DNA from 4 places in the Oleidesulfovibrio alaskensis DSM 16109 genome. Region 4 is predicted to be linked to each of the others. Evidence: predicted binding sites of a transcription regulator. Region 4 holds the regulator's gene; each other region holds the start of a gene.
The links. The regulator sigma-54, encoded in region 4, starts transcription at its own class of promoters, with help from an activator protein. The targets are predictions, from matches to a motif close to CTGGCACGGNNNNTGCTT.

Region 1: the regulator sigma-54 is predicted to act here: its motif matches at 5,949-5,966, upstream of H586_RS0101795 (Flp family type IVb pilin).
Region 2: the regulator sigma-54 is predicted to act here: its motif matches at 4,175-4,192, upstream of H586_RS0106265 (glycyl radical protein).
Region 3: the regulator sigma-54 is predicted to act here: its motif matches at 1,390-1,407, upstream of H586_RS0115560 (flagellar hook protein FlgE).

What each region holds. Positions count from the first base shown of each region.
Region 1 covers NZ_AXWQ01000004.1:337,212-345,036, reverse strand. The annotation lists gene H586_RS0101825 (ATPase, T2SS/T4P/T4SS family) at 1-1,115, opposite strand, end outside; gene H586_RS0101820 (CpaE/TadZ family protein) at 1,118-2,359, opposite strand; gene H586_RS0101815 (hypothetical protein) at 2,372-2,659, opposite strand; gene H586_RS0101810 (type II and III secretion system protein family protein) at 2,675-4,123, opposite strand; gene cpaB (Flp pilus assembly protein CpaB) at 4,120-4,938, opposite strand; gene H586_RS0101800 (A24 family peptidase) at 4,951-5,508, opposite strand; gene H586_RS0101795 (Flp family type IVb pilin) at 5,709-5,885, opposite strand; gene H586_RS0101790 (sigma-54-dependent transcriptional regulator) at 6,317-7,714, opposite strand.
Region 2 covers NZ_AXWQ01000006.1:257,841-265,665, forward strand. The annotation lists gene H586_RS21195 (hypothetical protein) at 283-465, opposite strand; gene H586_RS0106260 (glycyl-radical enzyme activating protein) at 618-1,511, opposite strand; gene H586_RS0106265 (glycyl radical protein) at 1,639-4,092, opposite strand; gene H586_RS0106270 (sigma-54 interaction domain-containing protein) at 4,448-5,905, shown strand; gene H586_RS0106275 (sulfite exporter TauE/SafE family protein) at 5,962-6,696, opposite strand; gene H586_RS18380 (DUF4125 family protein) at 6,689-7,324, opposite strand.
Region 3 covers NZ_KI519495.1:48,625-56,449, forward strand. The annotation lists gene H586_RS0115560 (flagellar hook protein FlgE) at 1-1,322, opposite strand, end outside; gene folD (bifunctional methylenetetrahydrofolate dehydrogenase/methenyltetrahydrofolate cyclohydrolase FolD) at 1,800-2,660, opposite strand; gene eno (phosphopyruvate hydratase) at 2,917-4,212, opposite strand; gene H586_RS0115585 (type III pantothenate kinase) at 4,289-5,080, opposite strand; gene H586_RS0115590 (SRPBCC domain-containing protein) at 5,088-5,531, opposite strand; gene H586_RS19550 (hypothetical protein) at 5,696-6,799, shown strand; gene H586_RS0115600 (cytochrome ubiquinol oxidase subunit I) at 6,800-7,825, shown strand, end outside.
Region 4 covers NZ_AXWQ01000015.1:94,643-102,467, forward strand. The annotation lists gene H586_RS0110360 (PTS sugar transporter subunit IIB) at 1-452, opposite strand, end outside; gene H586_RS18925 (hypothetical protein) at 1-31, opposite strand, end outside; gene H586_RS0110365 (PTS sugar transporter subunit IIA) at 458-898, opposite strand; gene rapZ (RNase adapter RapZ) at 938-1,822, opposite strand; gene H586_RS0110375 (PTS sugar transporter subunit IIA) at 1,884-2,333, opposite strand; gene hpf (ribosome hibernation-promoting factor, HPF/YfiA family) at 2,337-2,879, opposite strand; gene rpoN (RNA polymerase factor sigma-54) at 2,930-4,354, opposite strand; gene lptB (LPS export ABC transporter ATP-binding protein) at 4,547-5,269, opposite strand; gene H586_RS0110395 (LptA/OstA family protein) at 5,270-5,809, opposite strand; gene lptC (LPS export ABC transporter periplasmic protein LptC) at 5,796-6,410, opposite strand; gene H586_RS0110405 (KdsC family phosphatase) at 6,411-6,932, opposite strand; gene kdsA (3-deoxy-8-phosphooctulonate synthase) at 6,922-7,740, opposite strand.

The DNA.
Region 1 (7,825 bases), on a different contig from region 4:
TGCAGTTCCGCAGCGTCTTCAATGGTCACAATGCGTTCGTCGTGGGGCACAAAGCGCGACAGGCAGTTGAGCATGGTTGTTTTGCCCGATCCGGTGCCGCCGGAGACAATGATGTTCAGCCGGGCTTTAACTATACCGCGCAGCACTTCGCCCATTTCCGGGGTCAGTGCCTTGAAGCGTATCAGGTCGTCCAGTTCCAGCGGGTCCTTGGAAAAACGGCGTATGGAGAGGCTGGGGCCGTCCAGCGCCAGCGGGGGGATTATGGCGTTGACTCGTGAGCCGTCAGCAAGACGGGCGTCCACCATGGGCGATGATTCGTCCACGCGCCGCCCGATGCGTGAAACAATGCGGTCGATGATCTGCCGCAGATGTTCGTCATCGTGAAAACGTACACCCGCCTTGTGCAGCTTGCCCCCGCGCTCCACATATACCTGCCGGTAATTGTTCACCAGAATATCCGAAACAGAAGGGTCGGCCAGCAGAGGCTCCAGCGGGCCGAGGCCCAGTATTTCATGCTGTATTTCCTCGGCTACGCGTCGGCGCTCCTGACTGTTGAGCGGAATTTGCCGGTATTCTTCATGCAGTACCTTTTCCACCAGCCGGCGGATTTCAGTACCCAGTACCTCCGGATTGAGGTGTTCGGCCGCACTGATGTCCATAAGCTCCAGCACGCGGGCATGCACACGGGCTTTGGCTTCGTAATAGTCTTCTTCCTGCGGGGCGGCGCAGGACACAGTGCTGTTGCCGGACCGTGCAGGCCGGAAAGCCTGCTGGCGCATGGCAGTACGTGCAGCACCGGAAGAGGCGGGAGCCGGTACGTCTGCGTCCGGCGGAGACTGCAAAGCTCCGGTGTGCTCTGCCGGTGCCGCCGGCTGTCGTGCATGTGCCGGTGCGGATGCGTGCCGCATGTCCGGCGGATGCGTTCCGGCGGGCGCAGAGACCGTTCCGGTTGTTTCAGCGTGAGCGGAATCCGTATGCGGTGTCCGGGGCGTGGCAGGTTGCGGACTGCGGCGGAAAGCCTGTTCCAGCGCGTCGTCTTCGCTGCGGACGGGGACTCCGGACAAAGGCGCCGGCGTGCGCCGGGTGGAGCGCATGAGTCGTTCTGCCAGTTTCATGGTCAGCTCTCCGCGGTCTGAAGGTTGCCGGACAAAGGCGCGTCCTGTGTTGTCCGCACGCGGGAAGGACGACGCGGCATGAATCTGGCCAGCAGGCTTCTGGGGCGCATGGAACCGGTATCAGCCGGAGAGGCCTGAGGCATGAGTATGTCTGCCAGTGCGGTCAGCGATTTTGCCGCGGGCGAACGCGGGTGCGCATCGCACAGGGCCACACCCTGATTGACCGCGGAGACGGCCGCTTCGTAGTCATTTTCAATAAGGCAGCAGGCTTTGCGTTCCAGCAGGGTTTCGGCTTCTTCCTGCGACAGTCCGCTTCCTGCGGCATGCCTGTTGATGACCAGACGGATTTTACCGTCCAGATCCGGAGCCGTCTGTGCAATGCTGTTGAGCAGCCTGCGGGCTCCGGCCAGCGCCGGCAGTGACAGTTCTGAAACCAGAAGCACCTCGTCCGCTTCGTGCATGGATACGAGAGCCAGTTCATCGGCATACGGACCGCCGTCGATAAGCACGGCGTCATGGCGGGTGCGCAGCAGGCGCAGAATACTTCTTACGCTGCGCTCGCTCAGTGTTTCGGGCGCATCGTTTTCATCCGGCGCGGCCAGTATTTCCAGCCCGCTTTCGTGCCGTTCCATAAGACTCTGCAGATACATATGATCCAGTCTGTGCAGTTCACGCGCCGCATCTGCCCATGTGCGCGCGTATTGCATGTCCAGAAAAAGCGGAACCTCGCCCTGCGGCAGGCGCATATCCATCACCGCGGTGCTGCGGCCGTTCCGCGCGCTGTTCACGCCCAGATTGACCGTAACCGTCGTGGCACCGCTGCCGCTTTTTGCGCCCAGCACATGGATGATGCGTCCCTGACGCTGTACAGCAGGCTGCGGTGCGGTTTCGGTTTCACGCATGCGCGCGGCGTATCCTTCCAGCGCCGCGGCAATGTTGTCGCTGCTGAAAGGTTGTTCCAGAAAGCCGGTGACACCGGCGCGCATGGCGCGGATGATGACATCGGGGTCTTTGCGCGGAGCGGTGATGAACACTTCGCCCACACGCGGGTCGGCCGCCAGCGCCACAATGGCGTCAAAGTCATCCTGCGGGGTGCCGCCCAGTTCCACTATGACCAGCCCCATGTCTTCGGATACGCCCGGAGTGGCAAGATGAAAGTGCTTCTGGTGCGCAATGAGGCGCGAAAGCTCTTCTTCGGTATGCAGGTTTCTGGTCAGCAGACAGACCGGATAGGTGGAAGCCATGATTTCCTCCGGCTATTTGGGACCGTTCAGATTAAGGTTGATGCCGGACGCCTTTTGCGCGGGCTGTTCGGGGGTGCGGTACAGGCCGATGGTTTCTTCTGCCAGCACGCCGTCCATGGCGGCCGGTGCATAGCCTGTTTCCGGCGCGGGGCAGGCCCGCTGTGCCTGCTGCTGCTGGCGGAATGAAGAACCGGTCTGTTGCACCCACTCGGGTATGGGCCGCTGCGTGCCCGGGGCGCCTGCATTGGTGCATCCGGCCAGCGCTGCCAGTATTAAGGTGGCAATGATGTATCTGCTCATGTTGTTTCTCCGCAGTTACCGCAGTCTGAGCACGTGGCCGAACTCGCCTTCCATGCCGGACGGCGGATTGCCGTCTGAGGACTGAACATCGCCGGAGCCCCGCATGGCGGCAGGGGCCGCGGCAGGAGCATCGCCTTCCATTTTTCCCTGAATGAAAAATTCATATTCCGTGGGTTCGCGAAAGCCGTCTGTGGGCAGGGTCTGTGCGGTCATATCCAGCGGTTTGGCCAGCCGCGGGGTTATGATGATCACGAGCTCGGTTTCATTTTTCTGCCAGCTGGAAGAACGGAACAGGGTTCCCAGTACGGGAATGTCGCCCAGTCCGGGGTATTTTTTTATGGTTTCGCGGACTTCATCGCGCAGCAGACCGGCAATGGCAAAGCTCTGACCGTCGCCCAGCTCCACCGTGGTGGAGGCCCGCCTGCTGCTGATGCCGGGAATGGAGAAACCGTTGATCTGGATGACGTTGGCATAATCAAGCTCGGAGACTTCCGGCTCAACCTTGAGGCTTATCTGGCGCGGCGAAAGTACCGTGGGCGTGAAATCCAGCGTTACGCCGTATTCTTTGAATTCGATGGCCACGGTGCCCAGCCCCTGCGGTACAGGTATGGGTATCTCGCCGCCGGCAAGAAAACTGGCATGCTCACCGCTCCGGCAGACCAGCGTGGGCTCGGCCAGTACTTTTACAAGGCCGTTTTCCTTGAGCACATCCAGAAAGCCGGTCAGTGTCATGCCGCCTACAGGTGCCTGAAACACGCCGGTATTGTTAGGGCTCAGCACAGCGGCGGTGCGGCCCACACCTATGGTTCCGTCCTGATTGTCAAGTGTGAACAGCTGGTTGAGCATGGTAAAGGCAAAACTGTTGCCCCACGCGGCAGCCAGATCAATGCCCAGACGCTGCATGACGGAGCGGCGCATTTCAGCGACTTTCACTTCAAGCATTATCTGATGCATTCCGCCGACTTTCATGAGGTTGGTCACTTTGTCGGGGGCGTACATACGGGCCATGTCCATGGCTGTGGCAATATGCGCGGGGCTGCTTACCGTGCCTGCCAGAGTTATGGATTCACCTACCGTCATGACCATTATGTCTTTTTCCGACGGCAGCAGCTTGTGCAGCATTTCCTTCAGGCGGGCGATATCCGGTGAAACCTGAATATCGAATACATGGGACACCGCACCGGCAGCGTTCCACAGCGTGAGTGTGGTGCCGCCCGGCTTTACGCCGGTTACGTAGACCTGTGTGGGAGAGAGCACCAGTACTTGTGCCACCTCCGGCGCAGCCACTGAAACCCTCCGGACAGGGGATGCGGTTTCAAGAACGACCGATTTGCCGGCGGCCAGCTGCACTGCGGCGGGCACTATGGCCGCCTGCGCGCATACGGCGCTCAGCAGCACCGCAGCCAGTACCGGAAAATGGCGGAAACATACCAGAAGCGTTGTGGCTTTGTTGAAAGCAGTCATTGCCTGAACCTCAGTGTTGAGCGCTGTGTTCCGCTGATGACTTCCACAGAAGCGGCGGCACGCGCTTTGCTGGCGGGCGCGGCTGCAGGACGCAGCATGGAAAGCGCATGGGGGACGTCCGTACCGGCTGTTTTGACGGAATCAGTATCTGCCGGATTGCGCAGGGAAAAGTGTACCTCTCCGCGGGAAGCAGCCAGAGAGAGCACTTCCACCTCGCGGGGCAGCATTTCCAGCGTATAGATGTCCACCGGTGATGTGGCGGTGTCGTCGCCCTGCTGTTCCAGTTCGGTGCCGGTGGCCAGTACGCGGATGTTCTCCAGTACGGTTTTGGTCACGGCCTTGTCTTGGGGGCGCCTGTTGTCATCTATGGTCACCAGTACGTCCACATGGTTTCCGGGGCGGATGAATCCGGCCATACCCAGAACATTGTTGCCCTTTACCGCCACCGCCCGTTTGCCGGGGCTGATCATGGTGCTGACGCCGCCGTAACGGACGGTGTCTTCCACCAGCCGCGCGGGAGTGATGGGTTCGCCGGCTGTCACGGCGGAAGCGAGCACTCTGCCCGTAAGCTCATCTGCGGAGGAAAAGGCCCCCGCGGGGGCGGTCTGCAGCAGAAATTCGGCCATGGTGATCTGTTCGGCACGTATTCTTGTGCCTTTGGTCATATCAGCTGCCGCCACGGCCAGCATGACGCTGGCGACTTTGGGGGGCTGTGCCGTGCGGGCGGGGGCCTGCATCATGCGGAAGACGAGTGCTCCGGCCCCAAGTGCCAGCACCAGCGCTACAGCAATCTGGATGAGTGATGATTTTTTCATGCCGGTTCTCCGTCAGCGGATTGCCATGATGCCGGAAAAGACAGCATCCAATGCGCCTGAAAAGTACATGGAGGTCACGGTACCGGCTGCTATGGCCACGCCGTAGCACAGTCGGGGCAGTGCCTTTCCGCCTGTTGCGGGGGTGTAGGTCATCTCGCCGGTAACCAGCATGGTGGTAAATGATGTGTGCAGCGCGCGGCCCACGGCCCGGAGCTGAGGCAGGTGAAACAGCAGAACGCCCAGAGCGTAGGCGCCGCCGGCAAAGCTGGTCCATATGAATGCACCGAACACTCCCTGCGCTCCCAGAAAGGCACCTGCCGCACCCATCAGCTTCACATCGCCCGCGCCCATCACACCCGCCAGAAAAGGCAGCAGCATCAGAGCTGCGCCCAGTCCCAGTCCGGCAAGGGAAAAAAGCAGCCCGTCAGCGCCGCCGGCGGCACCGTGCCCCGCCAGTCCGGCGAACATGGCCGGAAAAGTGAGCCAGTTGGGAATGCGCATGGCCCGTATGTCGGTGACGACGGCTGTCATCAGAATGCTGACAAGCAGGATGGGCATGACGGTCTGCATGGTGTGTTCCTCTGTTTTGTGGCTAAAAGGGCCGGAGATGCGCTCCGGCCCTTTTTGCTGTCTGCGGATAATCCCTTCCGTGCCGGACGGATAAGCGGAGCAGGTTGCGGATACTGCAGGACGGCCTGTCGGTAAGCGGGGGCTGCAGGCCGGCTCCGTCTCTGAAGGGTCTGTCGGCGGATGATTCTGCTGTGTCCCTGTTAGGTACCGGGGGTGGGCATCTTGGAGTCGATGTAGGTGAAGGTGTCGCTCACCTTGGTACCCAGCGCGGTGACGGCTGCCACGATGACAGCGGCAATGAGGGCTGCGATAAGTCCGTATTCCAGAGCGGTGGCGCCTTCTTCACCCTTGAGCAGGTTCATGATGGTCTTTTTCATGGTTCTTTCTCCTTTTTGCGGAAAAGCGTTTGCTGCGGACAAGCCGCGGTTGTGCATTCCTATAGGCAACCACCGTGCCAAGCCGCGCCGCGCGGTTTGTTTTTTTTCAATAACTATGTGTAAAAAATAGCATTATGTTTGTTGGCAGATGTCCGGCCCCACCGGATGACCGGCGAAGAGAAAGGGGGGAGCGGCAGTGTGTATCTAAAATTTATAGACCGTCGGGGCAGAACGCAGACAGGCAGACGGCTTGTGCCGCGGGGTCTAAGTGAGTCTAAAAAAAATAGATGATAAGGCGTGTACAGGGTACGCGCAGAGCAGGAGCACTGATGTCCTGCGGGGGATGTCGTCGGGAATGATGGATGAACAGCAGCTTGCCGGCGGGGTGAGATGTTCCGTCGGGTCTAAAAAAATTAGATACGCGACGGCACTCAGATGCGTATCTGATGCTTCTGCAGTTTTGCCCACATGTTTTTGGGAGTAAGACCCAGCAGGGCCGCAGCGTTTTTCTGGCTGCCTTCCGCCCTGCGCAGCGCTTCCAGCAGCAGGTTGCGTTCCATCTGGTGCAGGGTTTCGCGCAGGGGCATACGCAGGCAGTCTTCTGCCGCGGGGGCGTCATGCGGAGACTGTGCGGTGCAGGGCTGCGTCGATGTACCGTTCTGCACGGCAAGTGCAGCGGCTATGTCTTGGGCTGTAATGCGTCCCTGTGCGCTGATGGCCGCTCTTTCCAGCAGGTTGGCCAGCTGCCGGACATTGCCGGGCCAGTGGTGGTTCATAAGCGCCTGTACGGCTGCGGCAGTGATGCCGTGCACCGGTATGCCCAGCGTCAGCCCCAGTTTGCGGAGAATATGCTCCGCCAGCCGGGGTATGTCTTCTTTGCGGTCGCGCAGGGGGGGAAGCATGATTACGGCTACGCCCAGCCTGTAATACAGGTCTTCGCGAAACGCTTTGCGGGCCACAAGTTCACGCAGGTTCTGGTTGGTGGCGGCGATAATGCGTACGTTGACTGCAACCGGTCTGCGCCCGCCCAGCCGTTCGATCTGTTTTTCTTCCACGGCCCGCAGCAGTTTGGGCTGAATGCCTGCGGGCATGTCGCCAATTTCGTCCAGCAGCAGGGTGCCGCCCTGCGCCAGTTCAAATTTGCCGGGCTGTGCAGATGTGGCACCGGTAAAGGCACCTTTCTCGTGACCGAACAGTTCGTTTTCAAACAGATGTTCAGGAATGGCGGCGCAGTTTACCTTGACAAAAGGTGCTCCTGCCCGGCCGGAAAGCGCGCGCAGGGTGTCGGAGACCAGTTCTTTGCCGGTGCCGGATTCGCCGGTGATAAGCACTGTCGAATCGAGCGGGGCTACTTTTTCGACCAGCGTTTTTACGGCGCGCATGGGGGCGCTGTCGCCGATGATGCGTTGTACCGGGCTGTCATGGCGCAGCGTTTCGCGCAGAGTGGTCACCTCTTTTTGCAGACGGCGTTTTTCCAGCGCCCTGCGCACCACGATGTCCAGTTCTTTCAGGCTGAATGGTTTTGAAAAAAAATCGTAGGCTCCCAGACGGATGGCTTCAAGCGCCAGTTCTCTGGTGGAGTAGGCGGTCATGACGATGATATCGGAACCGGGGGCGGCTTCACGCAGCTGAGGAATGGCCTCCACACCCGACATGCCGGGCAGCATGACATCGGTCAGGATAAGATCGAAATCATGCTGACGCGCCATGCTGATGCCTTCCTCCGCTCTGGAGGCCGAGCTCACGGCGTACCCGCGGCTTCGTAACGCCTCGGAAAGCATCTCCTGAAAGGCGTTGTCATCTTCGATAAGCAGGATGTGTTCGCTCATGCCGCATGGGGGGGTTGGGGTTGCACTCCGATCATACCATGACACGCCGTGCAGTTCTATTAGATGGTTTCTTTTTAAAAGTCAAATAAAAACGAGTCGTTGTGACGGAGA
Region 2 (7,825 bases), on a different contig from region 4:
TCAACACAAAAGATTCAAGACAATTATTTCCCGATTGCAAAGTGCATACTGCAGCACCACATCGTGCAATGTGCATATCCATTATGCACATTGCAGTGCATATTGCTGCACATGGACACACTCCATACAGCACAGACATGCAGTACCGCCTGGCAAAAAAGCGGCACAGCGTCTTCTGCATCCGGGCACCGCATCATCCGGCGGCGGCAACATTTTGCGGACACAACAAAAAAACGCCCCCCGCCGGAAACGGCAGGGGGCGCAGTCATTGCATTCTGACACTTACAGCTGAAGGGGTTCTCCGGCAAGAGGCGTAAGCACCACCTCTTTGTTTTCACCGAACCCGAGAGAAAACTTTCTGCCGTATTTGGTAAGAAAATCGTTTTCAGCAATAAACGGAACGCCGCCGATCTCAACGCGCGCGTCTTCGTCTTCATCTGCCTCGTCAATGCCCAGACCGAGCACTATCTTGGCGTGTCAGCCACCGCCAACCTGATACTCGCGCAGCCGCACGCAGCTGTCTTCATCTTCGTCCTCCAGCATGCCGCGGAGTTTTTCCAGCATTTCTTCAGGCACTGTCAGTTCAAACATATTGTCATCCTCTTGATTGTCTGATGTCAGACCATGACGGTCTCAAGCCCGTGCCGGGCAAAGCGCTGCAATACGGCGTCCAGCTGCTGCGGCGTGTACTGCGCAACAGCGGGAACAGGCTTGCCCAGTGCCGCATATTTACTTTTGCCGAAGGCATGGCACGGCATCACTTCAATGGTTTTGCGACCGGATTCCGCAAAAAAGGCTGCCATGGCGGCTATATTGTCCTCGGAATCATTAAGCCCCGGCATCAGCGGCATTCTGATGCGCACCTCGGTGCCGGAACCGAGTGCGGCGCGCATGTTGCGCAAAATGACCGCATTATCTACGCCGGTCAGCGTTCTGTGCTCCTGCGGGTCCATGTGTTTGCAGTCAAACAGCAGCAGGTCGGCCAGTTCAATGGTGCGGTCAAACCGCTCTTCGGGACAGTACCCGCAGGTATCCACAGTGACGTGGTAGCCGGCATTCTTTGCGGCTTCCAGCAGCTCCAGAAAAAAAGCACCGCCCGCTGTCGGTTCTCCGCCGCCGAAGGTCACGCCCCCGCCGGAGTTGAAATAAAACAACTCATCCTTACGGACGATGTCCATGACCTCGGCCACGGTCATAAGCCTGCCCGTCATTTCCCGCGCATTGGCAGAACACACGGCGGCACACGCGCCGCAGTGCGTACACTTCTCAAGATCGCGGACAGATCTGCCGCCGGACATGCTGACCGCTCCGGCAGGACACACAGCGGCACAGGCCCCGCACCCCGTGCACAGCTCGTCAAAATACAGCATCTGCGGTGCGGTTTTCTGCGATTCGGGGTTACTGCACCACAGGCAACGCAGGGGACAGCCTTTCAGAAAAACCGTGGTGCGCAGCCCGGGGCCGTCATGCACGGACATCCGCTGGATATTGTAGATCATTCCTTGAGTCATGGTAGTTTCCGCCACTGTTTGCAAAGCCGGGCAAAGCACGCCGCAGCCGCATCGGAGTTGTAAAAAAAGGGGCCTGCAAGGGCAGGCCCCTTCCACATATCGTCCGCCTGTTTCAGACCGGCAGGCGTCAGGACCGGTATTCGGTTCGCTTGATGATTTCGTTCTGCACGCCCCTGTCCAGACGGGTGAAGTAGGCGCTGAAACCGGCCACACGCACAACCAGATCAGAATAATCCTGAGGTGTTTCCTGTGCGGCTTTAAGGGTTTCGGAGCTTACGCAGTTGAACTGGATATGAGAGCCGCCGAAGTCGCAGTATGTCTTGATCAGCGAGATCAGCGTACGCGCTCCCTGCGGACCTTCCAGCACGGAAGGCGAGAACTTCACGTTGAAGTGGTTTGCCCCGTAACGCACGGTATCAATGGCTTCCGCCCCGGACTTGATAAGCGCGGTAATGCCTTCGTGGTCGGTGCCGGGCATGGCCGAAACACTGCCGTCTGTCAGCGCCACACCGGCCTTGCGCCCGTTGGGCAGTGCCCCCATAAGCGCGCCGAAGTAGTTGTGGTATGACAGCGAGTATGCATCCAGCGGGGTGCGGTAGCCGAAGCAGTCCGGCCCCTGCGCATGGTGAATGGCGTCCACGTCACGGTAGAACTGCTGCACAAACTCCTGTGTTTCTTCGTAATCATTGCCGTGCTTGGGAGCTTCGTAGCACATCTTGCGGATGTCTTCGTACCCTTCAAAGTTAGCCCTGATGGCTTCCAGCAACTGCTCCATGGTCAGCTTGCGGGTGTCGAACACCAGATGCTTGATGGCCAGCAGCGAGTTGGCCGCATCAATACCGGCCGTCATGATGGGGTTCACCTGCGGATAGCGGGTACCGCCGGCTTCTTCGCACATGCCCTTTTCAATGCAGCCGTCGTACATGGCCGACCGGAAGATGCTGGGCACAACCTGCAGACGGGCCATCTGACTGAGGTCGGAATGCTTGCGTGAAATGCTGAACAGGTTATCGAGCTGTTTTTTCACCGCGTCGTACATTTCGTCGAACGTTGCGAACGAGCAGGGGTCGCCGGTTTCCACGCCCACTTTCTTTCTGGTCACGGGGCAGGTGCCGTTGTTCAGCATCAGTTCAACAACCTTGGCAAGGCAGGGCTGGTCTTCCTGTGTGATAAAGCTGCCCTTGCCGCACACGCCGGTGGACACGCAGCCGTAGTTGCCGCAGTTACGGGCATCTTCCAGCGTAATGCCGTCCTTGTACTGAGCAAAACGGGCCAGAGTACGCTGCACCACGGCATTGTTGTTCAGAATCTGAGGTTGTCCGGAACCGCCGCGGATGCATTCCACAACTTTCTGCATGTACGAATCTTTAAGCTTGGGATGATACAGCAGGGTCAGCGTGGGCTGGATACTTTTCATCTGAATCTGGGTTTCCAGCAGCAGCTCTTCCAGCTCGGTGCTTGCGTCGTTGCCGTTGGCGTCCACGCCGCCTATGGTAATGCTCTGCCCGGTATGACCGGAAAGCGTAAGCGCGTAGGAATTACCCTGATATTCGCCCAGTTCAAGATGCTTGATCCACTGGAACTTAAGCAGCGTAAGCACCTGCTCACGGGTCAGGTTGCCTTCTTCAATGTCTTTTTTAAAGAAAGGATACATGTACTGGCCGTAACGTCCCGGCGAGCAGGCGCAGGCCATCTGTTCTATTTCGATGGCAAGGTGCGTGAACCAGAAAGACTGGATGGCCTCGCGGAAATTCCGTGCGGGGAACTCAGGCACGCGCCTGCAGATTTCCGCAATTTCCAGCAGCTCAGTCTTTGTCTTGGGGTCGGGCTCGCCGGCAGCGGTTTTCTCTGCCAGTTCGGCGTAGCGGTGCGCATGGGTGATGACCGCCTCAAGAGCCACTATCATGGCACGATACAGGTCGTGCTTTTCTTTGTTTTCAAGCGTGGTGGGGCATTTTTCAAAACGCTCGCGCACGTCATTGATAAGCCAGCGCAACCCTTTGTTAAGCACCATGGGGTAGTCGGCAATGCCCGAACCGCTGGCTACGGACACGTTTTCATAATACATGCCCGCCTTGGCGTAGGGTTTGGGATTGATCCCGTACTTTTCCTTGAACATTTTGTTGTTCAGATCGATGCAGGTACGGCCCTTCCACAGCTTATATGTCTTTTCCAGCAGTTCCTGCGTCTCGGCGGGAATTTTCATCTCGCCCAGAGAGGCCATCTTGGCCATCTGCATTTCTTCCTTGATCCAGGAAACGTTCCATTCGGGATAGGCATACACACCGGCACGGACGCCGGTAAGTGTGCCCACAATGGGGTTACCGTCGAGGAAGATTTTCTTTTTGGTCAGCACGCGCTCAAACAGCTTGGCGCGGATATAGTATACAGATTCGCCCTGAAACTCCTCGTACACCTCGTTCAGAAACTGCAGACGCTCGGGGTCCATTATCTGCGGCGCCGCCATCAGATAATCCTTCAGTTCCTTTACGCGGGTTTCGGCGGTGTCCCAGTTTATGCCATACCCCTTGGCAGGTGCGGTCGGGGCAGTCGTTCCGTTTGCTCCGGAAATATCAAGCATGGCTATCTCCTGTTTCTAAAAAAATTTTGCTGTCGGCTTATGTGAGAATGCTGTGTCTTTGCGTGCTTGTTTTTTTTGTCACTAGCAGAAGCCATGCCAACAGAGCAGGGAGCGGCACGGAGCCTGCCTGCGGGCGCATGGCCGCGTACCACGCTGTAATCCGGGGCAAAGAAGGACAAAGAAAAAATTACGGGTTGGAAAGTTTTTTTTATTTGCGAAAGAATTTTTTTCGATTTACATCCGCCCCGTCAGGTACTGCGCTGCTGAGCGGCAGCCGGCATCACCAGAAAGACAGAGGTTGTGAATTTTGTATTTTACACGGGAATCATTTTTTGATGTCTGCCGGCAGGCCGTCATGACCCCTGCCATGACAGCCATCTGGGACGATCTGGGCATAGGGGTAGCCGTGGTGGATGCCAACGGCATCTGCGAATACATGAACCCCATCCAGCGGCGGGTGGACGGATTCGGCAGAATAAACGTGGCAGGGCAGCACATCACTTCGCTGTATGTTCCCCACGAACTGGAGTGCATTCCCACCATCGAATGTCTGCGCACCGGTGAACCCATTCTGAAAAAATCCTATTTTTACAAAACCACTAAAAACTATCTGGCGGGCACCGTTTCCGACTTCTTTCCGTTGTTCAGAAAAGGTCAGAAAGACGGCGTGATAGCTTTTACACTGTGGACGGGTTCCAGACCCATAGTGGAACAGACAGGCCGCCGCGCCGCACAGGCCCGCCCGGCAAAGACTCCGGCCTATTATACGTTTGACAGCATTGCCGGGCAGCACGAGGCCCTGCGCGAAGTACTGGCCGAGGCCCGCGCCGCCGCCGGTTCATCCTCGCACGTCATGATCTGGGGAGAAAGCGGCACAGGCAAAGAGGTGTTCGCACAGGCCATACACTCCGCCAGCAGCCGCAGCGGTCAGCCGCTGGTGGCCGAAAACTGCGCCGCCATTCCCGAAAACCTGCTGGAAGCCATTCTTTTCGGCACTGAAAAAGGAGCTTATACAGACGCTCCGCAAAAAGCCGGACTGCTGGAAGAAGCCAACGGCGGCACGCTGATACTGGACGAACTGAACTCCATGCCACCGGGGCTGCAGGCAAAACTGCTGCGTGTACTGCAGGAAAAACGGGTACGCCGCCTGGGGTCGCACAAAGAAATTCCCGTGGATGTGCGGGTAATCAGCATCCTGAACGAAGCACCTCTGAACGCCGTGGGACAGGGCGTGCTGCGCAGCGACCTTTTTTACAGACTTGCCGTCATCGGTCTGGCCATTCCGCCGCTGCGCGAGCGTAAAAGCGACATTGCCATGCTTGCGCGGCTCTTTATGGACAATGCCGCGCGCCACCAGCAAAGGCCGCCTGTGGAACTGGATTCCAAGGTTCTGGATATGTTCATGGCGTATGACTGGCCCGGCAACGTACGCGAGCTGCTACATGTCATCGAAGGCAGCATCGCACTGCTGGGCGACAGAACAACCATCGATGCAGAGCGCCTGCCACGGCATTTCAGAGAGGCATACGCGGGCCGCGACACCTTCCGTCCCGTCTCCCACCCTGCCCAGCCGGAACAGACACTGCCCCTGTCAGCCGGGCAGCCTGCGTTTTATGACTATCGCGACATCAGAAAAACAAGCGTGGTTCCGCTGAAGTCGTGCGTGCAGCAATACGAAGCCGAATGCATCCGTAACGTGCTCAGGGTAACCGGCGGCAATGTGGCCAAGGCGGCGCGCATAATGCAGATAACCGGCGCGGGGCTGCGGTATAAAATCCAGCAGCTGGGTATCGAGGACGAATACCTGGCCTGATGTGCAAAAAAAAAGCGGCAGCAGTCACCGGACTGCTGCCGCTTTGCATCCGGCGGTCATAACAGCGAACGCACCAGACAGACTATCCCCGCAAGGGTGATTATACACAACAGCACACGCCGGAAAACCGCCTGATTGATAAAGCGGACCACAGGAAACGAACAGAGAGTTCCCAGAATGGTGGCAGGAATGCCGTAAGCCGCGTAGCCGAGAACGGTATCGGTATACAGCCCGGCAGATGCCTGCAGGATGCATGTCATGGACGCGCGGATAACAAAAAACACGCCCAGAGTGCCCAGAAACACCCGCGGACTCCAGCCTGCGTACAGGCCGTACGCACCCACAGGGGGGCCGTCGAACGAAATGGCCGTGCCCAGCAGGCCGGCGCCGAAACCTGCCGCGCCGCCCCGCGCCCACGATTCGCCGCCGGCCTGTGTAATTCTGCTGTGCTGCTGCCAGTAGACATAAAACAACAGCAGCGCACCGACAGCCCCCTGCAGCACGGAACCGGTGACAACCTGCAGAATAAACAGCCCCGCCAGTGCCCCCGGCACAGAACCGGCAATCATGGGAAGCAGCGCCGGAAAACGGCAGTGCCGGAAATGCATGGCCGCTATACATGAATCCATGACAAGATTGAGTATGCAGCTAAGCGGAATAACTTCTTGTATGGGGATAAAGAGGGCAACAACAGGCACAGATACCATGGCGCCGCCTATACCGCTGACACCGGAAACAAAGCCTCCTATCAGCCACATGCCGAAAACAAGCAGATGTTCGAAATCAGGCATGGTGGTCTCCTGCGATACCGCGGTGGCTGCGGTTTGCCAGTTCGGCTTCGCATTGCGCAAGCGACGCATATCCCAGTTTGTGCATCAGCAGTTCATAACGGTCGCGGGTAAGATTGCGCAGCCCGCGCAACGCCTCCTGCACACACGCGGCATACGCCTGCAATGCCGCGCCGGAATACGTCTGCAGCTCGCAGCCGAGATACAGGCAGAAACCTGCGTGCCCTTCCGGCTGCACCACGCGGGGAAACTGCGCAGCCACTTCCCTGCGCCATGCGCTTTCTGCCTGCACTATCTCCGCAATGACCGGATCGTTGTTGCGACGGGGAATCAGTCCCTCCATAAGCGCATATTTTTCCGTCATCAGGTTGCGCCCCTGACGGCGTGCCTGTTCAAGATCGTGCAGATACCGCTGCAGAAAAGTGTCGGAAAGCACGCCGTGGGTGATTTCCCGCATGATGCGGAACGACTCCGGTCTTTCCTGACACGGCGATGTGCCGCCGCGGTTCTGCACTTCAAGAAACATGGCCAGTTCGAGACTGATAATCAGGTCGAGAAGAGTGTCGCGCGTTGTGTTCATCTGGATGCCTTTTTCAGAATGATAAATTGTAGCCGGCCTTCTGCCGCTCATGAGGCACAGCGTTCTACGCCTTTTGCGCACAGTGTCAAAGCGACTCGCGCAGAATATGCCCCCCGTAACCCGTGCCCCCATCCATGCGGAAGAGCAGCAAAAGAAAAAAGGAACATGATCGGGCCGGTGCAAAGCAGATGCCGTGCCCTCCGGCCGTCTCCTGCAAAGCCTGCAGACAGCGCGGTGAATACAACATGCTGTTTTACAAGAAATAAAGAAAAAGCAGAAAGAACAGACAAGCGGGTGCCACACAACACCATGGCAGATGGTCGGGAAAAAAATCTTTCGGCATATAGAGTTTTTTACTGAAAAATAAAAAAAATTATTCACCATACAAATAGCAGAAAATAGCAAAACACAAAAAACTTCATGTTTTCGAATGAATACAACAATCGTGAAGAAATTCACGTATTGGCACCCGAATTGCTTTTCTCCTGTATCCCCGCCTGTTGCTGTCGGCCGGGGAAGAGAATGCAGTGGCTTGGTTCGCCCCCGGGTGTT
Region 3 (7,825 bases), on a different contig from region 4:
TGCGCTTCACCTGATTCTCTGGTGGCCGAAAAATGATTGCCGCCTTCACGCCGCAGGCCGAATTCGCTGGTAAAGCGGAACAGCGGAATCTGATATAAATCAACAACCTGCCCGTTGCTGAATTTGCCGCTCATAACCCCTTCGCTGTCAATGGCAAGCGACATGAGACCGCCCTGCGCGTACCCGTTTTGTGTGCGGTGCAGGTTGGAGGAAGACCCTTCGTACCCCGTGGTCACCCGCGCCTGACGGGCCGCGCCTGCAAGCCCGGGCAGCTGCGAGGCATTGCTGCCCACGGAAGCGGCGCTGCCGCCGCCTGTCCAGCCTGTGCCTGTCATGCCGAATCCCGCGGTCATTACCTGAGCCCCTCCGCCCGACCCTGCAAAGGTGGCCGTAAACGAAGGATAGCCGTCCGCGCCCATGGCTGCCGGCTGCCAGCTGGAAAGCTGCGAAGCATCCCCTGAAGGGGTATAGGCTGTCATATTGATCAGTTCGCCGTTGGCGTTGAACGTGAGCGTACCCGCCATCAGCAGCCCGGCGGCGGATGTTCCAGCCCCTGCGCCTCCGTCTTCCGAAGGCGGCATGGCCATGACATATTCCACAATGCGCTGTCCGTCGGGACCGTCCGGCGCACCATCGTAATACACCGACACCTCGTGTTTGTTTCCGGCGGCGTCGTATACTGCTATGCTGTCGCTGTGCCCGTATGCTCCGTCGCCCAGCGGGGGTTCCGCCGTGCCGTTCCATTGCTGCAGCAGCGAAAAATACGGATCCGTGGCGCTTGCACTGCTGTCGGAGGTAACCCCGATATTGGAAATGATGGACAACGATGTCGTGGCACTGGGGGGCAGCACCATGTTACCGTTTTCCCCCGCCACCAGCTGCAAATCCTGAAGCCCGCCCGCCACACCATTTTCAATGGGTTTGGCCTGCAGACGGTAACCGCTGGGGTCCACAAGGTACCCTTCCAGATCAAAACGGAAATTCCCGGCCCGCGTGTAATGCGTTTTGTCGCCCTGCGCCACCTGAAAGAATCCTTTCCCTGAAATGGCAAGGTCAGTCACGGTATTGCTGGGTTCAAAGCCGCCCGCAGTGTGCAGAACGCGCACCTCCGCCACAGAGGCACCCATACCCTGCTGCGACATGCCCACCGTGGGATTGTTGCCCCCGGTGGTCACATCCAGACTCGTCAGGTCCTGATACAGCATCATGGACTGCTTGAACCCGACCGTATTGATGTTCGCCAGATTGTTACCGATCACCTGCATACCCTGACTGTGGGTTTTCATGCCGGTGGCTCCGATATACAGCGATGCAATGGTCATACGCGGTCTCCTGCCCGTTGGTCACGCGGGGCTTGGTCACAGGGCAAAATATGCCCCGCGTTGCAGTAAGCATGGACCGTGCCAGATATGCGGCCATGCGGGGCGCTTACCTCGCTGCCGCCCGCACGGCGGTGTCCGCAAGCTGCCGCTGCCCGCCGCTGCAAATCACTGCGCCGCAACACCGCAGGAAAAAGTTGCCTGCCGGAATGTATGCTCCCGCCAGCGGCATACGCACCCCGTACGCAGGCAACACGGGCGCAGGCAGCACAGACACAGGCAACACGGGCGCAGCAGCCTTTACCCGCAGAAAATAAAACAGGCCGCACCATGTGCAGCCTGTTTGTTGTGTTACGGGCAGTTATGTATGCAGCGGCAGCCGCGCGGCCGTCCGCCATGCGCGGCGAAAGGCAGCCCCCACGGCGGTGTTCCTGCAGCCGGGGCAGAGACAACGGCGGACGGCATGCGGTTACCCCGCAGTTACACGCCGCAGCGTTTCTTCCACGAAGCCACGGTATTCACCAGCAGCTGCGCGATGGTCATGGGGCCTATTCCGCCCGGCACAGGCGTAATGGCAGAGGCCACCTTGCTTACAGGGCCGAAATCAACATCTCCCGCAAGGCCGTTTTCCGTCCGGTTGATGCCCACGTCCACCACCACGGCACCGGGTTTCACCATGTCTGCGGTGACAAAGTTGGCCCTGCCGATGGCCACAAACAGAAAATCCGCTTCGCGGCACTGCTGCGCAAGGTCGGGAGTGCGCGAATGACACACAGTGACAGTGGCATTGGCAAAAGGACCCGAAGCACCCAGCATGAGCGCCAAAGGCTTGCCCACAATATTCGAGCGGCCGAGCACAACGGCTTTTTTGCCCGCCGGCGACAGGTTGTAGCGTTCCAGCAGTGTCATCACGCCTGCCGGCGTACAGGGCCGGAAGCCGGGAAGCCCCAGCGTCAGTTTGCCCATGTTGACAGGATGAAAGCCGTCCACATCCTTGGCGGGATCGATAAGTTCAAGACAGCGCTGGCTGTCCAGTCCGGCGGGCAGAGGCAGCTGCAGCAGAATGCCGTCTATGTCTTCACGGGCGTTGAGGGCGGCAATGCGTTCCTCAAGCTCCTGCTGCGTGGTCTGTGCAGAGATGCGGAACGCTTCGGAACGGATTCCGGCGTCGGCGCAGGCACGTTCTTTGTTGCGCACGTACACCTGCGATGCGGGGTCGTCGCCCACCAGAATAACAGCCAGCCCGGGCGCTCTTCCGGCGCGGTCTTTCAGGGCGTCCACATCCTTTTTCAATTCTTCGCGCAAAGCCGCGGCGGTGGCTTTACCGTCCAGCAGAATCATGGGCGTACTCCTTGCAGTGTATGCAGCACATAGTATGGTTATGCAGCCTGTCGCGCGCCGCCAGACCGGCGCAACAAAAAAACCGGCCGGAGCAGACAGCTCCGGCCGGTGACAGGTCGCACGTATTCAGGGTTCGCAAAGGCGCGATGCGCCGGATATGTGAAATCCCTGTATGACATTGTTTGCATCCTCACCCGCGGGCGGGTTCCGTGGCGGCTACATACAGCCAACCGCGGCAGGATGCAAGCAACGCGGTTTACTCTTCGCCCAGCCCGAAATGCGAAGCCATGTAAGGGCCGAAGTAGATGCCCTCGTCATCCAGATCTTCCTCGATGCGCAGCAGCTGGTTGTATTTGGCCAGACGGTCGCTGCGGCACAGCGAGCCGGTCTTGATCTGCCCTGCGTTCAGTGCCACGGCAAGGTCGGCGATAAAATGGTCTTCTGTTTCTCCGGAACGGTGCGAAATAACCGTGGTATAACCGGCACCCTTGGCCATTTCCACGGTGTCCAGCGTCTCGGTGAGGGTACCTATCTGGTTCAGCTTGATAAGAATGGAGTTGGCCACGCCCTCATCGATGCCCTGAGCCAGAATGTCGGGGTTGGTCACGAAAACGTCGTCACCCACAATCTGCACGCTGTCACCCATTTTGACGGTCATTTCCTGCCAGCCTTCCCAGTCACCTTCGGCCATGCCGTCTTCGATGGAAATAAGCGGGTAACGCTGGGTGAAATCCATAAGCCAGTCAATCATCTCGGAAGAGGAGAGCACTTTGTTCTCGCCCTTGAGGTGATACTTGCCGTCCTTGTAAAATTCGGAAGCCGCGGCGTCGATGGCCAGGGCCACTTCCGACCCGGGAATATAGCCTGCGGTCTCGATGGCGCGCATGATGTACCGGAAAGCCTCGTCGTGGCTTTTCAGGTTGGGAGCAAAGCCGCCTTCGTCGCCCACGCTGGTCACGTGACCGTCGGCAGCCAGCAGCGCCTTGAGGTTGTGGAAAATTTCAGCCCCCATGCGCAGCGCTTCACTGAAGGTGGGCGCTCCCACGGGCATGATCATGAATTCCTGAATATCAAGGTTGTTGGGGGCATGCTCGCCGCCGTTGATGATGTTCATCATGGGCACGGGCAGTACTTTGGAATTGATGCCGCCGAGGTACTGATACAGGGGCATGCCGATGAAGTTGGCCGCGGCGCGGGCGGTGGCCAGCGATACGCCCAGCATGGCGTTGGCACCCAGCCGGTCCTTGTTGTCGGTACCGTCAAGGTCGATCAGCGCGTTGTCCACGGCGACCTGACGCAGAGCGTCCATGCCGACGATGTTCTCGGCTATTTCGCCCATCACGTTGTCCACGGCTTTTTCCACGCCTTTGCCAAGGTAACGGCCCTTGTCGCCGTCACGCAGTTCCAGAGCCTCGCGGCTGCCGGTGGAAGCGCCGGAAGGCACGGCGGCGCGGCCGGAATGGCCGGATTCAAGCGAAACTTCCACTTCCACAGTGGGATTGCCGCGGGAATCGAGGATTTCTCTGGCCCAGACGGAAACGATGGTGCTCATACTGCTGTTCTCCTTGAGCTTGGCGGAGCGTCAATACTGCTCCGCTACGCCTGTTGGGGCGGTTGCGGCAAAGGCATCAGCCCTTTATTCCGCTTTCCATGTAGAGAATTCTCAGGCCTTCCAGCAAAAGGTCGGGCCTGACATGATCGAAACAATTACTTACGCGGGCGATGGCAGAGGCAAAACCGCCCGTGGCCACCACCTGCATGGGCGCCTCAAGCACGGCGGAAAGTCTGTGACACAGACCTTCGGTCATGGAGGCAAACCCGAAAACAAACCCGTGGTTGAGGCTCATGCTGGTGCTGCGTCCCACCACCGGCAAATCTTCGCGCACATCAAGACTGATGCGGGGCAGGCGTGCGGTGCCCGCTGCCAGTGCTCCTGCCGCGGAGTGCACTCCGGGGCATATCAGCCCCCCAAGATACGCTTCGCCCTGCACACAGTCAAACGTCGTTGCCGTGCCGTAATCAACCGAAACAATGGACCGCGGCGCAGGCCACAGCCGCCGTGCGGCAAAGGCTGCCACCAGCCGGTCCGCTCCCACTTCCTGCGGGCGCTCGTAGCGGTTTTCCAGCGGAATGGCTATGTCCTCCGGCGCCAGCAGCAGCCGGCGGTCAAAGTAGCGCCCGCAGGCCTGCCGCATGAGCGGATTGAAACTGGGAACCACGGAACTGGCCACACAGGCTGTCACGTCGCCGGGGGCAAATCCCGCATGGCGCACCACATCCGCCAGACGCAGGCCGAGCGAATCGCCTGTCTGATGCGTGTCTGTGGGCAGCACATACGAGGCAACCACGCCGTCATGGTCTGCAATGCCTATTTTAACATTGGTATTGCCTATATCAAACAGAAGAAAAACTGAGGGCATATGCAAGCTACCGCCGGGCCTGAGCCACGGCTTTGAGTGAAATGTTCATGGTCTCCATACCCTGCCCGGCAGCCCGCCCGATACGACCTGCCAGCAGCGGCACAAAAATGCCGGACACGCGCAGTCCGTGGGTGAAGCGTGACGTATGGCTGTCCAGCTGCGCAATGATAAAGCAATGGATCACATCGGCCAGACCGGGCATACGAAACGAACCGGTCAGCACCAGCTGGCGGCAGAAGTCGGCCTGCTGCACCCGCAGCATATAAGGGCTGGGACTGTTGCCCCACAGCCGTATCAGCGCTTCCACATCCTGCCCCGCTTCGGCTGTCCCCTGCATGGAAGGCATAAAAGGATTCCAGCGCTGCCATGCAGAAAAATCCGTCAGCACACGCCAGATTGTCCACGGAGTGGTAGCCACCACGACGGAACGTTCGACAATCCTGCTCAGCATGCGGGGCACCTTACCTTTTTCTCTCAAAAACTCAATATAATGCGTATCTATCCTTGCTGCACAAAGCAATCCCAAGTATATATTGTCCGGTGTAAGCTTGTGCTTACTTTTTGCGGACTGCACACCGGGCAGGTTCCGCCCGCAACAAAACGGAGGAAATGTCCATGAATCCCGCGGCCCTCATCCCTCCGGCAGATTCCATTCCGGTCCACTGGGCATGGCTCGAAGGATTTCTGCTGCTCACGTTCGGTTTTCATCTGCTGTTCATGAACAGCGTGGTCGGCTCCGCCGTCATCGCCACGGTGCGCGCGGTAACCCGTCCGCAAGACCCGGCCCCCACGCTGCTGGGCAAAGCTCTGCCCAGTCTGCTGGCCCTGACAATCAATTTCGGCGTGGCACCGCTGCTTTTCGCACAGGTGCTGTACGGCGGCTTTCTGTACACAAGCTCCGTCATCATGGCTGTGTACTGGCTGGGACTTATCTTTGTCCTCATTGCTGCTTATTACCTGCTGTACGGTTTTTCCGGCAGCCGCCGCAAGAAAAAAAACGGCACGGTCTTCATCGCTGCGGCATGCGCCCTGCTGCTGTTCACCGGCTTTGTGCTGGTAAACAACGTCACGCTCATGCTGTCTCCCGACCGCTGGGTGGGCTACTTTGAAAAGCAGGACGGCAGCATGCTTAATCTAGGCGACCCCACGCTGTGGCCGCGCATTCTGCACTTTCTGCTGGCCTGTCTTGCCGTGGGCGGCCTGACGCTGGCGCTGCTGGCCCGCCGGGCGGCGCATAAAGGCACCATAAGTGCCGACGTTTCGGCCTCGCTCACACATGACGGCCTGCGCTGGTTTTTCTGGAGCACGGCAGCGCAGATGCTGGCGGGACCTTTTTTTCTGTTTTCGCTGCCGCGCCAGCTCACCACGGCGTTCATGGGACGCCACGGGCTGGGCACGGCGCTGCTGCTGGCAGGCACGGTATGCGGCCTTGCGGCACTGCATTTCGCATGGCGCTCGCGCCTGCGGCTGACCATCGCCTTCACCGCGGGCGCCGTGGCGCTGATGGTCGGTGTGCGCTCCGTACTGCGCACCCTGTATCTGGCCCCGTGGTTCAGTGCGGCCGATATTCCCAGTGAAGGCCAGTATTCCCCGCTGATTCTGTTTTTCGGCTCTCTGCTGCTCACCGGAGCCCTGATGGTCTGGGTATTGCGGCTGGCTCTCAACGGCCGCAGACAGCACGGCAATGCCACCGCCAACGGTACGGAAGGAGAAGGATAAATGGAATATCCAGTCTGGTGGACGCCCTTTCTGAGCGGCGGCCTCGTTATTGCCATCATCGCCATCGTCCATGTTTTCATCGCCCACTTCGCGGTAGGCGGCGGCTTTTATCTGGTACTGACAGAAATGAAAGCCGTGCGCGAAAAATCAGACCACATTCTGGACCATGTCCGCAGCCACACCAGATTCTTTCTGCTTACCACCATGGTGGCCGGCGGGCTGACCGGCGTCGGTATCTGGTTCACCATCAGCGTGCTTTCACCCACCGTCACCAGCACGCTCACACATTCGTTCGCTTTCGGGTGGGCGGCGGAATGGGCGTTCTTCCTCGGAGAAATCGCCGCGCTTCTGGTTTATCACTATTATTTCGACTCCATGCCCCGCAAAGCGCACATCAAGGTGGGCTGGGTGTATGCCTTTTTCGCGTTCATGTCGCTTGTGGTCATCAACGGCATCATCACTGTCATGCTCACGCCGGGCAAATGGGCGCAGACACATCTTTTCTGGGACGGTTTCTTCAACGTATCTTTCTGGCCTTCGCTCAGTCTGCGTTTTGCCTTGTGCCTCATGTTTGCAGGGCTGTTCGCTTTTGTGACGGCCATACGCATTCCGCACGAGGAAACCCGCGAACGCATGGTGCGGCGCGCCGCCATGTGGGTTGGACTGCCTTTTGCCGCTGCCGCGCTTTCGGGCATCTGGTATCTGCTCATCCTGCCCGACCCGCAGCAGTCCATGGTCATGGAACGTTCCACCCAGACTCCGCATCTGGTACAGGCGTTCATTCCGCTGGGCATTGTCATACTGGTGCTCAGTCTTGCCATTGCATGGTTCAGACCGCTTTCTGTCCGCCGGCCGCTGGTATGGCTGGTGCTGGCGCTGGGACTGGCCCAGATCGGCGTTTTTGAATGGGTGCGCGAAGCCGGCAGAAGACCATACCTGCTGTACGGGCACACCTATTCCAGTTCCATCCGCGTGGAGGATGTGCCCCGTGTGCTCAGCGAGGGTATTCTGAAAACAGCCCGCTGG
Region 4 (7,825 bases):
CCCTTAACCTGAACAGGCGCGTTTGGAACACACCGGAAATCCAGCGCGACGGCTTTGCGCTTGAAAAAGCGCAGACATGCTTCGTCGTCATCGGAAACAGCCACGTGCGGACACAACTGGCGCTTGCCCGGACTGTAATGCAGGTTGCCTATATTCAGTGTGTCAAATTCAAAACCATTTTCAGAACTGCGACGCGCGTCGCCACAGTTGGCAAAAAGTACCAGCGTGTCCGGCAGTGCTATTCCGCGCCGCATAATGATGTCCTGCAACTCATCAATTCTCACAAACGTGATGGACACACGCCCGGGTACTGCCAGAGAGACAATCTGCTGCTGCAGATCATCCGCCGCCAGTTCGTCGTTGACAACCAGCAGATGCCTTGCTCCGGTATAGGGCAGCCACGTTTCTATTATCTGACCATGAACCAGACGATTATCAACCCGCACCCACATATACTCTATTTGCCTCGCGCTTTACGGCGCAGAACCTCGCCGGCCACAACGATGCCGTTGCCGCCGGACTCTTTGGCTTCCAGTGCCAGATTCTGCAACTCCATGGTACGGCTGGAAAAAACTTTAAGCAGCATAGGCAGGTTGATTCCGGTGACAACCTCTATGTCCGCACTGCTGAGCAAAGAAAGGCTGAGGTTTGTGGGCGTGCCGCCGAACATATCGGTGAGCACGATAACCCCTTTGCCTTTATCCAGCTTGCGGACTGCTTCTTTCAGCCGGTCGATTGTTTCTCCCACCTGCAGTGTGCCGTCAACACTCACCGACGTGCAGTCGGTCAGCGGGCCGAGAATAAATTCGGCAGCGCGCAGCAACGCAGCACCGTAGTCCGCGTGCGTGACAAGTACAATGCCCACTACGGGCTCTTCCACGGTTGGTTCAGAAGACATATTTTCTGCTTTGCACATTTGGTTATGGTGGAAAAAAAATCAGCCCAGATCGATATGCCGGTGTTCCAAGGATACTGCATAATCGGACTTTTTCAAAGCGTCCCGCAACGCTTCGGCTGTGGAAACAGACCGGTGTCTGCCGCCGGTACAGCCGATGGCCAGCGTTATCCGGTAGCGGCCTTCCGCCTCATACTGAGGAAGCAGGAAGAGAAGAAAGTCTAAAAAACGTTTAAAGAAAGTCTTGCCTTGCTCGCAACCCAGAACAAACTGCTGTATTTCAGGGTCTTTACCTGAAAGCGCCTTTAATTTTGCGTCGAAGTACGGATTGGGCAGAAAGCGCAGGTCGAAAACCATGTCGGCGTCGGAAGGGACACCGTATTTGAACCCGAAGGTAATCAGGTTGACGCGCAGACTTCTCAAGCTGCCTCCAAGCGAACTCCATTTTTTTTGCACAATGCGCCGCAGGTCGTGAATGGAGAATTCTGAGGTATCGAGAATAAGGTCTGCACGTTCACGCACCGGAGCCAGCAGATTCCGTTCATGTTCAACGGCGGCCTCCAGCCCCAGGTCGCCGCCTTCCAGAGGATGAGGTCTGCGTGTGGTGGCAAAACGCCGTACCAGAGTATCACTGTCGGCTTCCAGATAGATGATGCGGGGAGAAACCCCCATCTTTTCCAGCCGCATAAGCGCGCCTTCGAATTCATCCAGAAAATCGAACTGGCGCAGGTCCATGCCCAGCACCACGCCGCGGTAGCGCCCCATGGCATCACGTGCAAGATGTTCCAACAGGTCGGCCACTACCCCCACCGGCAGCCCGTCTATGGTAAAAAAGCGCAAGTCCTCGAATACATTGAGCACCGTGCTTTTGCCCGCGCCGGAAAGTCCTGTGACTATAAGAACCGGCAGACTTTCACTCTTTTTCACGGCGCAACCCCTTTTCCTACCTTTTAGACAGAGCGGCACCACCGGCGTCCGCCCCTTTCCGTTACGCCTTCTGCAAAAGCTCCCACAAGGTATCTTCCGAATCTGCCTGAGCAAATTCAGCTCTGAATTCTTTGTCTTTCAGCAGACGCGAAATCTGTGCGAGAATGCGCAGATGCATGCCGGCCACCTGTTCTGGAGCAAGAACAAGAAAGAATACGTTACACAGCTTGTAATCAAGCGCTTCAAAATCAAGCCCTTCAGAACTGCGACCGACCACCAGCACGATGTGGTCAAGCCCCTCCACCTTGCCGTGCGGTATGGCTATGCCGTCACCGATGCCGGTTGTTCCCAGATTTTCACGGTCCTGCAGAATGCGGACCACGGTATTCTGATCCAGTTCCGGATATTTTTGGATGACCGGTTTCACAAGTTCCGCCAGCACCTCAGTTTTGGTGCTGGCGGAAAGCTCATGAATTATGAGGTCTTTATCCAGGTATTCACCCAGTTTCATTTTTTAGAATCCCGGATCGATCAGCCCGAAGTCTCCGTCCTTGCGACGGTAGATGACATTCACGCGGTTGTTCTGCGCGTTTTTGAAAACGAGAAACTCGTAATCCAGCGCCTCAAGCTGCATGGCTGCTTCATCAATATGCATGGGTTTGGGATCAATCTCATCAGTTTCAATGATGGTGCGCTCGCGCACGCCGTCATTGTCTTTGTAATTGAACACATCCATACGCACGCTGTCATCACTGCTGGAACGGCGCCGATCCTTAGTCTTTTCTGCGTGTTTCTTGACCTGTGCTTCCAGCTTATCCAGCACAAGATCAATAGTGGCATACATATCCTCGCTCTGCTCCACTGCAGAGAGATTCAACCCCTCGCCCGTGCATTGTACTTCCGCCTTGTGCCGGAATTTATCAACGCTCAACAGAACCTGTAACTCAAGGTTTTCTGACTTATTCAAAAAGCGTCCGAGCTTTTCAAAACGGCGGTTGGCATACTTTTTCAAGTGATCGGAAGGCTCGAAGTTCTTGAAAGTGAAAGCGATGTTCATAAAAACCTCCAGAGATTCAGTTCAGGCATTTCTGCCGGAAATCCTTTGGCCTAAAATACAGCTTTTCGTTTCGAAGAAGAAGGGATTCCCATAGCTGTACGATACTTCGCCACGGTTCTTCGAGCAATATTGACTTGCAACTTTTCTTTAAGAATTTCTCCGATCTTTTCGTCACTGAGCGGTTCTTTAGGATTTTCTTCAGAAATCAGGTTCTTTATCAGCGCTTTCACACTTTCAGAACCTACCTCTGTTCCGTCATTTAACGCCAGTGCACTGTTAAAGAAATACTTAAGCTCCACAATACCATGGGGGGTAGCCACATACTTATTTGTTGTAATACGGCTGACGGTTGATTCGTGCATTCCTATATCGTCCGCTATATCCTTGAGAATAAGCGGGCGAAGCCGGGATACGCCTTCCTCGAAAAAACCCCTCTGATATTTAATAATGCTCTCAACTACTTTGTACAGGGTTCGCTGCCGTTGATAAAGGCTTTTTATAAGCCACGAGGCGGAGCGCATTTTTTCCTGCACGTAGTCCTTTTCTTTATCAGTGGAGCCCTTGACGCCTTCTTTATAAAATTCACTCAGCTGGAGATGTGGCAGGCCGTCTTCGTTCAGCAGGATGATAAAATCATCCTCGCTTTTATACACGTAGACATCGGGGCTGACATACGCGGGCTGTTCGTTACCGAAACGGGAGCCCGGCATGGGGTCAAGAGTCTGGATAAGGTCAAGATATTCTTTAAGGTCGTCCATTCCCAGACGATATTTTCTGAGAAGAGGCTTGTACCGTCGTTTTTCCAGGTCTTCCAGATGATCGCGGATCAGCTCGACAAGCACAGGGTCGCGGTCGTATCCAAGCACTTCGACCTGAACCAGAAGGCATTCCTGCGGAGTACGCGCCGCTATGCCCACGGGATCAAGCCGCTGCAGCAGGTGCAGCGTTTCTTCCACCTCTGCCGTACCGGCACCGGCCATTTCCGCCACGTTTTCCACCGTCGCCTGCAGATAGCCCGCAGGCGAAAGGTTGCCGATTATGACCTCTGCTATGTCCAGCTGTTTTTCCGTGGCGGAAGACAAGCGCAGCTGCCAGCTGAGATGCCCTTCCAGCGTGGGGCTGGATGAAAAACGAGCCTCAAAGGCGGTCATCTCTTCCGGCACTTCCGCGTCGCGTCCGCCTGCCTGTTTGCCGGTACTGGCAAAATCGCCAAGATAGTTTTCCCAGTCGGCATTCTTTACCAATTCCTGACGGAAAGGGTCGGCTTCTTCTGCTCTCGGGGCTCTCTCTTCAGCCTGAGAGACTGGGCGCTCTTCCTGTGTTTCTTCAAGAAACGGGTTTTCCAGCAGTTCCTGCTGAACGGTTTCAACGAGCTCGACGCGTGAAAGCTGCAACAGTTTGATCGCCTGCTGAAGCTGGGGCGTCATCACAAGCTGCTGAGCGAGTTTAAGCTGCTGTCGTAACTCTAAAGCCATTGTTCAACCGAATCCTTAAGATTATAAAAGCTGAATATATTTTGTTTTTATTGCTCAGGGAATATCAAATCCCTGATGCCGGAGACAGCGGAAACGTATATTCCGTGCTGTTATCCAAAAATCATTCCAAAATGCATTCCATGACTCTTTTCTGCCACATATATCTGTGTGATGCAACCGGAGCCGGGGGACTTACAGGCAGAAGCCCTCTCCCAGATAGACACTGCGGGCCTTGGGATCGGCCACAATGGCTTCCGGAGTGCCTTCCAGAATGACCCTTCCTTCGTAAACGAGATAAGCCCTGTCGCAGATATTCAATGTTTCACGTACATTATGATCAGAGATCAACACCCCGATACCTTTGTCGCGCAGTTTTTTGATGATTTCCTGAATATCATCCACGGCCAGAGGATCAATGCCGGCAAACGGTTCATCAAGCAGGATGAACTTCGGGGCGCGGATGAGGGCCCGGGCGATTTCCAGCCGCCGCCGTTCACCGCCGGACAGGTGCATGGCGTATGAATCGGCGATGTGGGTGATGCCGAACTCTTCAAGCAGTTCCTGCGCTCTTGCCTGCTGAGCTTTTTTGCTCAACCCCACATGTTCCAGAATCATCTGCAGATTCTGAGTGACAGTGAGTTTTTTAAAAACAGAACTTTCCTGAGGCAGATAGCTCAAACCGATACGGGCGCGTTCATGCAGCGGCCAGTCGGATATGCTCAGGTCATCCAGCTGCACCTCGCCGGCATTGGGCTTTACAATGCCTATGAGCATATAAAAGGTCGTGGTCTTGCCCGCGCCGTTGGGGCCCAGCAGGCCGACAATTTCCCCCTGTTTCACATTCAGGGAAACGCCGCAGACCACTTCGCGCGAACCGTATTGCTTGCGCAACCCTGTAGCCTGAATGACCGCCATTTACTTCTTCATCCTTTTGGGGGCGGAAAAAACCGCATTGACGGGCTTACCAGGCGCGCCCAACACTTCACTTCTGTTCTCGTTCACATAAAACCTGATTTCCTGCCCGCCGATACTGTTGCCCTCGTCGCGAAGTACGGGGTCTCCTTCCATCACAAGCAGTCCTTCCGAAACCTTGTAGGTGGCCTTGCGGCATTCTCCCGATTTCGTCAGCTGCTTCATGCGTACGTTACCTTCGGCCACCAGCCTGTTGATCTGGCCGGCGTCAATGGCAGGGCCTTCGGCGTCGTTTTGCTTCGCGGCGGCACTGGCGTTCTTGTCCAGATAGACGGAGATGGAGTCCGCCCACAGTTCAAATTCACCGCGCTGCACGTATACATCCTGTTCAAAAATGATCAGCTGGGCGTTGGCGTCATAAGTCATGGTCTTAGATGTGATGGAGGTGGGAATATCCTCTGCCGCGGTGGCGGGGGCGGCCTGCAAAACCAGACAGGCAAGCAGCACCATAATCATGTGGCCTGTTATGCTAATTCTGTTCATGACGTTTTTCTCCTCGGGCTAAGCCGCTGAAGCCGTCTTCAAGGTACAGAACCATGTCAACGCTTCCGCGGGCTTTAATGACGTTAGTGTCCAGCAGCCACAGCACGTCATGCATGGTACCGTTCATGGCGCCGGTTTCAAACCATACCTTTTCGGGCATGGTCAGTTCACGGGAGCTGCCAAGGTAGGTCAGCAGAGATGTTTTAAGCATTTTGTCTGTCTGCACCAGAACCACATCGTCCCACAGACGCATGGACTGGCTGCTCTGCTTTATTTCGCCCCAGCGCGCTTTAACACTCAGGTTGTCGTTTTGTTTTTCAAGAAAATAGACAATGTCGGGCTGCTTGATGCGTACAGTGTCGCCCTGCTGGTCATAAAACGCTTTTTCAGCTTCCAGCGTCCACAGTTCGCGTCCTTTTTCGCCCTGCTTCAGGCGCACACCCGACAGCGCCAGATCGACATTACCTTCCACGGCAGGCTGGGCATCGGTCAGAGAGCGTCGCACTTCACTGACCTGACGTGCCCCCATGGCCGCATACAACAGCAGGCCGGTGAGCAGAATCAGCATACCGGCGACCCAGTACATTCTGCGGCGGGACATCTAGGAAGACCACTCCCTGAGCATGGGAGCCAGTTTGTTCTGGGCATCAAGGATAAAACGTACAGCTTCGCGCACGGCGCCATGGCCTCCCGTGGCGGTGGTGACATATTTGGCCACGGCCTTTACCTCCGGCTGGGCGTTGGCCACTGCCATGGGCAGCCCCACAAGATTGAGCGGGGCCAGATCCACCCAGTCATCGCCCAGAAAAGCGGCCTGCTCCGGTTTGAGAGCATATTTTTCAAGCAATCCCTGCATGACGTCCAGCTTGTGCGTGAAGCCCGCATGGTAGTCCTCTATGCCCAGCCCGCGCACACGCTCGGCCACGGCTTCAGAGTCAAGACCGGTAATCACGGCCACGACAAGCCCTGCGGACTGAGCCATCTTGATTCCCAGCCCGTCCTGCACATTGAAGCGCTTGGCCACCCTGCCGTCACCAAAATAGTACAGACCGCCGTCTGTCAGCACCCCGTCCACATCCAGAACAAGCAGGCGGATGTTGGCGGCCAGCTCTTTAACACGCATAGTCAATACTCCAGATGCTCTTCAGATCTCCTACAAGATCGCTCAGGCGCCCCGCGGGCCAGCTGTTGGGGCCGTCGCACAGCGCCTTGTCGGGGTCGGGATGACATTCCAGAAAAACCCCGTTTGCACCTGCTGCCACAGCTGCGCGGGCCAGTGCAGGAACATGCCTTCTGTCCCCTCCGGAGCAGGAACCCTGCCCGCCCGGAAGCTGTACGGAATGGGTGGCATCGAAAATTACAGGAACATTCAGGCTGCGCATGATGGAAAAAGAGCGGAAATCGACCACAAGATTGTTATAGCCGAAACTTGCCCCTCTTTCGGTAAGCATCACGTGACGGTTTCCTGCCGCATGCAGTTTTTCCACCACTGGCCCCATATCCCAAGGCGCCACAAACTGGCCTTTCTTTACATTGACCACACTGCCGGTGGCGGCAGCCGCCTGCAGCAGGGCTGTCTGCCTGCACAGAAATGCCGGTATTTGCAAAATGTCAGCCACAGCTGCCACAGGTGCGGCCTGAGCAGGTTCATGAATATCGGTAATGACAGGCAGGCCCGTTTCTTCGCGGATGCGGGCCAGCCACTCCAGCCCCGTAGTCATTCCGGGGCCGCGGAAGCTGGAGGCCGATGTACGGTTGGCCTTGTCAAAAGAGCTTTTAAAAATTGCTGTGACAGCATGTCTGTCCGCAGCCTCACGCACAATGCGGGCAGTTTCAAGCGCCAGCTCGTAGCTTTCGAGCACGCAGGGGCCTGCAATGATAAACGGGCCGTCGCACAGGGTTTTATAGAGTTCTGTCGTAGAAAACGTCATGCATCTCCGCCATGGTAAAATCTTGGTGAGGTGGCCGCGGCGCACGGCTTGGGCGCGGCTGTCCGGCAGCATGCCGGAACCGGAA